2 regions of the Ochrobactrum sp. Marseille-Q0166 genome follow, and region 2 is predicted to be linked to the other one. Evidence: riboswitches for the same ligand, from Rfam matches in the RefSeq annotation. Region 2 holds a riboswitch; the other holds the start of a gene.
The links. Region 2 has a riboswitch for S-adenosylmethionine ahead of metA (homoserine O-succinyltransferase). Riboswitches for the same ligand answer to the same signal wherever they lie in the genome.
Positions count from the first base shown of each region.

Region 1: linked by a shared signal. The riboswitch ahead of H5024_RS10800 (O-succinylhomoserine sulfhydrylase) and the one ahead of metA (homoserine O-succinyltransferase) in region 2 are both predicted to bind S-adenosylmethionine.

Region 1 is NZ_JACJUO010000001.1:2,242,104-2,246,528, reverse strand. It holds gene H5024_RS10810 (Hsp33 family molecular chaperone) at 1-258, shown strand, start outside; gene apaG (Co2+/Mg2+ efflux protein ApaG) at 295-687, opposite strand; gene H5024_RS10800 (O-succinylhomoserine sulfhydrylase) at 953-2,146, opposite strand; SAM riboswitch at 2,236-2,316, opposite strand; gene H5024_RS10795 (2'-deoxycytidine 5'-triphosphate deaminase) at 2,511-3,602, shown strand; gene H5024_RS10790 (GlxA family transcriptional regulator) at 3,659-4,425, shown strand, end outside.
Region 2 is NZ_JACJUO010000002.1:1,302,735-1,307,159, forward strand. It holds gene H5024_RS17405 (NAD(P)/FAD-dependent oxidoreductase) at 1-1,172, opposite strand, end outside; SAM-I-IV-variant riboswitch at 1,911-2,020, shown strand; gene metA (homoserine O-succinyltransferase) at 2,061-2,990, shown strand; gene H5024_RS17415 (GH25 family lysozyme) at 3,255-4,304, opposite strand.

The sequences.
Region 1 (4,425 bases), on a different contig from region 2:
GAAAGCTCGGAACTGACTGACCCGCAGGTCGGCTCGGAACGTCTGCTTTATCGTTTGTTCCACGAGCGTGGTGTTCGCATCTATGAGGGAATCCGTGTCGAGGATAATTGCTCATGCTCTCGTGAAAAGATCGAAGGCGTGTTCAATAATTTCTCAGCGGAAGAAATTCAGGACAGCGTCACGGACGGCAAGATTTCGGTCACGTGCGAATTCTGCTCAACGACTTATGAGTTCGATCCTGCACAGTTTGCGAAGTAACATTTTGAGAAAGGCGCTTTGAAAAAAGCGCCTTTTTTAATTCAGTGTTCGCCTTGTTTCAGGAATATCCAGCGAAAAGGCTGGAATATCGACTTCAAAGGCACTCCCGTCCGGTAATTGCATTTGATAGCGCCCGACCATAACGCCGGATGTCGTGCTGAGTGGGCAGCCCGATGAATATTGGTAAGAATCCCCCGGGTTCAGCGTCGGCTGTTCGCCGATGACGCCTGCACCCTTCACCTCTTCAATACGGCCATTGCCGTCGGTGATTTGCCAGTAGCGTGAGCGCAGTTGAACGGTTTGCGATGAATTATTGGCAATGGTGATCCGGTAGCCCCAGACATAGCGATTTTCGTCCGGCTCGGACTGGTCTTCGAGATAAAACGGCTCAGCCGTTACCTCAATGTCCCTTGTTATCGCTCTGTACATACACATCTGCCTTCAAATCATATTATCTGCTCACGTATCGCCAAAGTTACACGGGAGGTCAACGATTTGATGGTGACAAATGCATCGCATTTGCCGAAATGTTCCGGCAAATGCGTCGTTTATGCATCATTTAGCGGCCTGGCGCATTGGCGCAAAAATCGATTTCGATTTTTGTAAGCCACGATGCGTAGAAATAAAGAATGAGAACGCCGTGCGTCCGAAAGGACGCACGGCGTTCTAAAGAAGCAAAATGCGATGATCTTTGTTAGCGAGCGGCAGCAAGCGCTTCCAGAACGTCCTCGACCAGATCGTCCTGATCTTCAAGGCCGACAGAGATGCGCAACATGCCGTCAGAAATGCCGAGTTCTGCGCGTGCTTCGTCCGAGAGGCTCTGATGCGTCGTTGTTGCTGGATGGGTGATGATGCTCTTTGCGTCACCCAGATTGTTGGAAATACTGAACACCTGAAGGGCATTTTCGAACTTGAACGCAGCTTCCTTGCCGCCTTCGAGTTCCAGTGCGATGAGTGTCGAGCCGCCGCTCATCTGGCGAGCGATGATGTCAGCCTGCGGGTGGTCGGCGCGGCCCGGATAGATGACCTGCTTCACACCTGCCTGCCCGGCCAGCGCATCGGCAACAGCTGCAGCCGATTGTGTCTGCTGGCGCACGCGAACGCCAAGCGTCTCAAGGCCCTTCAGCATGATCCATGCATTGAACGGGCTCATGCCGGGGCCGGTATGACGGAAGTATGGCTGCAGAACTTCTTCGGTCCATTCCTGATCGGAAAGAATGATCCCGCCGAGACACCGGCCCTGACCGTCAATATGCTTGGTGGTCGAATAGACAACGATATGCGCGCCGAGTTCCAGAGGCTTCTGGTAAAGCGGTGTTGCAAACACGTTATCAACGATCAGCTTTGCACCGATTTCATTGGCAATGTTGGCCACAGCTGCAATGTCGATAACCTCAAGCGTCGGATTGGACGGGCTTTCGAGCAGCATGACTTTGGTGTTTGGACGAACGGCAGCTTTCCAGTTTGCAATCTTCGAGCCGTCGATGATCGAATACTCGACGCCATAGCGTGGCAGCAGCGTCTCAATGATGTAACGCGATGAGCCGAAAACGGCACGTGCGCAGATGACGTGGTCGCCAGCCTGTACCTGACAGAGAATGGATGCGGCGACTGCCGACATGCCGGAGGTGAAGGCGCGCGCATCCTCTGCACCTTCCAGTGCGCACATCCGCTTTTCAAACATGTCGGTGGTTGGGTTGGCATAACGCGAATAGATGAACCCTGGGTCTTCACCTTTGAAGCGCGCTTCTGCGGCTTCTGCCGTCGGGTAGAGAAAGCCCTGCGTCAGATAGAGGGCTTCGGACAACTCTGCAAAGCCTGAACGCAGCGATCCTGCATGAACGAGCTGCGTTGCCGGGCGTAACTTACGCGTAGTCTTATTCGTCATTTTTTCCAACCTGTCGAAAGCTGGTCGGCCGGGGCCTGGAAATGCCTCGGCGGCCAATAAAAAACCGGCCTCGCGAACACGCAAAAGGCCGGTAACGAACCGCGGCCTTATTTTAGCGAATTCTTTAACGTGGCTGCAAGCCGGCCGGCCAAATCACCACGGAACACTTTTTCCTTATGCCTCTTGAGCGGGGCCGTCAATGCTTGGAAGGACAGTTTTGACGAAAACTCTGGGCTGCTAAGGGGGTGGGCTCTCTCTTTCCTGCGGAAAACCCGCAAACTATGGGGTTTGAGGGGTTGGCAGCAGGGCTTTGAACGGTCAATGGTCATAGACCGATTTTAAGTAATTCACGGAGTTGAGTGGCATGACGCAGAGGGAAGCAGGAATTCTGGCAGATGCGGATATTGCAGCACTCTTTGAAAGCGGTTTGCTCCAATCTCCGCGTCCATTGGATGCCGATCAGATTCAGCCCGCAAGCCTTGATTTGCGGCTGGGTGCGAAAGCCTATCGTGTGCGCGCATCCTTCATGCCGGGCCCGGGTACGCCGGTTATCGACAAGCTTGAACGTCTCAAACTTCATGAGATTGATCTGACCGCCGGGGCAGTGCTCGAAACCGGCTGCGTCTATATCGTGCCTTTGCTTGAAAGCCTGGCACTTTCACCGGAATTGTCGGCTTCCGCCAATCCGAAAAGTTCGACCGGACGCCTTGATATCTTCACACGCGTCATCGCCGATGGTGCGCAGGAATTCGACAAGGTGCCAGCTGGCTATAAAGGCCCCCTTTATCTCGAAGTCAGCCCGCGCACTTTCCCGATTGTCGCTCGTACCGGTTCGCGGCTGTCGCAAATCCGTTTCCGTCAGGGCCGCGCACAATTGACCGAAGCGGAACTTTCCACACTGCATCAGAGTGAGACGCTTGTGGCGGCAGAACAGCCCAATATCTCCGGCGGCGGTATCGCGCTTTCGGTCGATCTTTCGGGCGATAAGGACAAGCTGATCGGTTATCGCGGCAAGCACCATACGGCGGTTGTGGACGTCGATCAGCGTGCGGCGCACGATGTTCTCGACTTTTGGGAACCAATCTATGATCGCGGTTCGCGCGAACTGGTGCTGGACCCGGATGAGTTCTATATTCTCGTTTCGCGCGAGGCGGTGCATGTGCCGCCGCTTTTTGCAGCGGAAATGACGCCTTTCGACCCGCTGGTCGGTGAATTCCGTGTGCATTATGCAGGCTTCTTTGATCCGGGCTTCGGTCACACCGCTGCTGGTGGAACAGGAAGTCGTGCGGTTCTGGAAGTGCGCAGTCATGAAGTCCCGTTCATTCTCGAACATGGCCAGATTGTCGGCCGTCTTGTTTATGAGCATATGTTGAATCGCCCGAAGGCGCTCTATGGCATCGATCTGGGATCGAACTATCAGGCGCAGCAACTTAAGCTCTCCAAGCATTTCAGGTGATTGCGTTCTTCCTGATCCCGTTCGTATAAAGTGGGATGTGGTGGAGGACTGCGTAAGTGAGAAATGGGAAGGATGAGGCTCGGGAAATCACGACCGATGTGCCACCGCGCCGTCTGTCTGTCGGCATCGTTGCGTTGCCCGGTTTTACGCTCACTGCGCTGAGCCTCTTCCTCGATCCCTTTCGTCTGGCGGCAGATGACCGTGATAAAAGCCGCCAGATCAGATGTGCCTGGAAAATCTGCACATTGTCGGGCGATCCGGTCACATCCAGCTCCGGCATGGTGATCGAACCTACAGCAGCCATCGGTGAGCTGGATGAGTGCGATTATGTAGCAGTTGTGGGCGGTTTGCTTGCGCAATATCGTCCGCGCCAGCAGGCTTTGATTGATCTCATCAAGCGTGCCGACAAGCGCGGCAAGACGGTTGTAGGGCTTTGCACGGCGGCTTTCCTGCTGGCCGAGGGCGGCTTGCTTGATGATCGAAACTGTTGTGTCAGCTGGTTCCACCGCGATGATTTTCTAGATCTTTTCGATGGCTATACCGCCGATACAACGAGCCTTTTTCATCGCAGCGGCCGGCATTATACCTGTGCGGGTGGCCTGGGCGCGGCATCGCTTTCACTTTCGATCATCCAGAATGAAATCTCCGAGGAGCTGGCGCGCAAAAGCGCGTCGATCCTTATGATCCCGTATGAACTGGTGCGTTCTGAGCAGCCGGCATTGAGCTTCAATGGCGTACGTTCGCCGATGATCCGCAAGGCCATCCGTATTTTCGAAGAAACGCTGGAAGAACCGGTTCCAATGATCGATGTGGCGCGAAAGCT
Region 2 (4,425 bases):
CGTGTACCAATCAGGAAAAAGATATGGGCTATGCCCCAAACCCACCATGCAATAGAACCTTTGAGCTTGATCCTGCCCATATCAACCACAGCTGCTCCACGGCCAATTGTTGCGAGATTGCCCTGATGTCGATATCGGAATGGGGCAGGTGCCACATTGCCTGATAAGCGGCTACGAATGACCTTTGCAACATAAGCGCCCTGCTGTTTGGCGGCTGGAGCGATACCGGGAACAGGTTTGCCATCTGAACCTTCGACCCATGCTGTATCTCCGATTACGAAAATGTTTTCGTGTCCGGGCACACTCAGGTCCGGTAAAACGCGTGCACGACCCGCGCGATCACGTTCCGCGTCGAGCCATGCTGCTGCGGGTGAGGCGGCTACACCTGCAGCCCAAATCGTTGTTTTGCACGGAATAAATTCGTCACCGACAGTTACGCCATCCCCTGTGATTTCTTTGACCGGTACGCCAAGACGCACCTCCACACCGATTTTCTCCAAAGCATTTTTCGCATAGGCAGAGAGATCTTCTGGGAAGGCCGCCAAAATACGCGGACCCGCTTCGACAAGCAGAATACGCGCCTGACGCGTATCAATATTGCGAAACTCTGGCCATATCGTATCCTTAGCCAGTTCTGCAATGATGCCGGCAAGCTCAACGCCGGTCGGTCCCCCGCCAACCACTGAGAATGTCAGCAGTGCTCGTCGTTTTGCAGCATCGTTTTCACGCTCGGCCCGTTCAAAAGCAAGCAGCAGGCGACGGCGAATTGTCGTTGCGTCCTCCAGCGCCTTGAGACCCGGAGCCACTTTTTCCCAGCGGTCATTGCCAAAATAAGCGTGGCGTGCGCCCGTAGCCAATACGAGTATGTCGTAACCGACTTCGCTACCGTTTTCGAGTTTTACTGTTCTTGTGCCTGCATCGACACCAACAACTGTACCGAGCAAAGTCGTGACCTCTTTACGGTCCTTAAAAAGGTGACGAATGGGCCATGCAATTTCTGACGTAGCGAGAATCGTCGTAGCAACCTGATACAGCAGAGGTTGAAACAGGTGGTGATTGCGCTGATCGATAAGCGTAATGCGAACATTTGCGCCTTTCAAATCATGGATTAATTGCAGGCCGCCAAAGCCGGCACCGACGACAAGGATATGGGGCGTATCCGATCCACTCATTGAAGATATAAACCTGAGGTTGGCGTGATTGCGAGTCGCGCTGTTGGAAGGATGGTCGCGCCCGATAAGATAACGCACTCAGATTAGCCGTAAAGAACTTAACGACAATTTGAATTTGAATTATGACAAGAATATTCAGGTTTTTTGTGAAAACTGTTTCATACGATAAATCACGACTGATCTAACGTGCCAAAGCTCCAGATATCGAAATAACTTCACTAACTAAAATAGCCGGATTAGCTGCGTTCGATTACTCACGCCGAATAAACTCGCTAAGTTACGACGTCGAGCGCTTTAATGAGGAACGCTGAAGGCAACTCAATTCGTGTGCGCCAATACCGTCCCGATTGCGTTGCCAAGTCGGTCGCGCTGGTCGGGTTTTAATTAAAAGTCATCGCGATGATTCAGATGGCGCAAATAGGCAAAAGCTGTGCCTGCCAAGATCGGTAAAATCACCAAGGCCATCCAGAAGAATAAATTACTCATATTTCCCTCCCATTGTTTACGCATTTTAACACAGTTTTAAGATAAATGAAGAACGCGTTAATTCGCGTATCGTTCCGAAGCTTGGCGGAGGTCATTTGCTATCGGATTTCAAATGTGCGGAGCTTCTGCCTCGGCAACGTTTGCAAGAATGTAAATCTCATCGAATTTAAATTTCTGGAATGCGGTTCCAAGAAAGTGAAACTGTCGCGCCTCAATGTCTATTGCCAGCTTGTGATTGTTTGATTAGAAGTAGCGTTACATCAAGAGTTGGGGCGACGCCCAACGCCAACCTGCCTTTCCGGGCAAGGTGGTACTTTCTTAAAAGAAAGGATGTGGCCCAACCGGCAAATATACGGATGAAGCCACCCGCGTCTGCCCCGATATAACGAAGGACTGACGCGAATGCCTATTAAAATTCCTGACGATCTGCCTGCAACCAGTGTTCTCGAAGCTGAGGGCGTCATGGTTATGCGCGAAGCAGACGCCATTCGCCAGGATATAAGGCCGCTAAAGATTGGTCTTCTCAACCTGATGCCCAACAAAGTGACGACAGAGACGCAGATTGCGCGGCTGCTTGGTGCAACACCGCTTCAGCTTGAACTGACGCTTGTACGCATTACCAATCACGTCGCCCGTCATACACCTCAGGATCATATGCTCTCCTTTTACCGCCCGTGGGAAGAAGTGAGCGAAGAACGTTTCGACGGCTTTGTCATTACCGGCGCTCCAGTTGAACGCATGCCATTCGAAGACGTGACCTATTGGGATGAAATGCAGCGCATCTTCAATTGGACGCAAACGCACGTCCATCGTTCTTTCAATATCTGCTGGGCAGCGCAGGCGGCTGTTCATCATTTCCATGGAATGGCGAAATATGATCTGGAACAGAAGGCATATGGTGTGTTCAGCCAGCGCAATCTTGCGCCTTCGTCACCTTATTTACGCGGCTTTTCTGATGATTTCGCCATCCCGGTATCGCGCTGGACCGAAGTGCGCTCCAATGACATTCCTGAGAACAGCGATCTGAAAGTGTTGGTTGATAGCCCGGAAAGCGGTCTTTGCCTGCTGGAAGATCCTCAACATCGTGCTCTTCATATGTTCAACCATGTTGAATATGACACCACGTCTCTTGCAGATGAATATTTTCGGGATATCCAGTTGCAGCCTGACATGCCGGTTCCCGCGAATTATTTTCCAAATAATGATGCAAGTCAGAAGCCGCAAAATTGTTGGAGAGGTCATGCTCATCTCCTGTTCGGCAACTGGATCAATGAAATGTACCAGTCAACACCTTACGACATGAATGACATCGGACGAAGAGAGCATCGCTAAGAAAAACCTCCGGAAGTGTAATAATTCCGGAGGTTTTTTTATGCTGCATATTGGGTACGAGGAAAAAAGTCGAAGGGATGTGGTTTATTTTCGCGCTCTTTGACAAACTGACCGAACGGGCGGGCCATATCCTTCGGACATCAAAATGAGCAAGCGAACTACTGCGTCTAAACACTTCGACGCGGAAAAAACCCGCCCAAATGCCTTTCCTCGCATATCGGCTTATTTCAGGCGCCATTTCCATTAAATTAAAGGGTTCTGAGCCTAGCTTGCAAACCTTTGAAGCCACTGTTGCCATTGATCTTCATTGCCGTGGAATACATTCAGGTCGATTTTACCGTTCACGCCCTGAGATAGCCCTGAGCCTGAATACTGCCAGAACAACCAGCGGCGACCCGGATAGACCTTTGATGGGTGCTGTGCGACTGCGCGCAACCAAAATGGATAATCTTTAAAGGCGCCTTGGAGATTATCTTCGTAAAAGTCTGGTGCGGTGTAAATCACCGGACGCTTGCCATAGTGGCGCTCAAGGGCATCCATGAAGACCTGCATTTTTTCACGAACCTGTGCAGGTGACGGACGACGCTTGCAAGAAGAGTCTCCATTCCATTCCACATCGATAACCGGGGGTAGCGCATCAGGATCGTTTGGAACATTGCGAATGAACCAATCTGCCTGCTGACTGGCGACACGGCACCAGTAGAAAAAGTGATATGCACCACGCTTGAGACCTGCTGCCTTTGCTTCTCGCCAGTTTTTCTTGAACATCGGGTCGAGATGATCACCACCATCGGTCGCTTTGATATACGCGAAGTTTGCGCCGTTCTTGCGCAAAGTCACCCAATCGATGTTTCCTTGCCAACGCGAAACGTCGACACCATGCACAGCGTGATGACGCGGAGAAGCTTTTCCGAAGTTGATTGGCTTTGCATCGCGAAACCGTTGACCATAAACGCGAAAACGCTCTTGGGGTGATAACCGAACGGGCGGATAGGCAGCTACCTCCGGTTTTGGAATTGAAACAGGTGTAATAGTCCTTTGTTCAGCAGGGTGAGCCATCGGAGCGGGAGGTGTCGCTTTGAACGGCCCGGCATCGGGTACAGGTCCAGCCCATGCCAAAACTTCCTGTTGCGGTTGTGGGGGGAGAGATTGCGGCGCTCTGGCGACGTCTGTTACAGGTTCCGACGGCCTGACAACGGAGCCAGTCAGGTCGGACGACGGTTGCGGCATAAGATTGTCTATACCGGAACTCGATGTGCACCCTGCAAGAGCAGTGCAGGCTAAAGCAATCGCTGTCACAATCGAAAAACGCATGATACCCGTACGCAAACCCAGACGCTTCAGAGCCTTAAATCGAGGCTACATGAAGGCCATCGACCAACACGCGCAATGCTCACCTCGAGCAAATTGCTACACAGATAATACGGTGCAATGC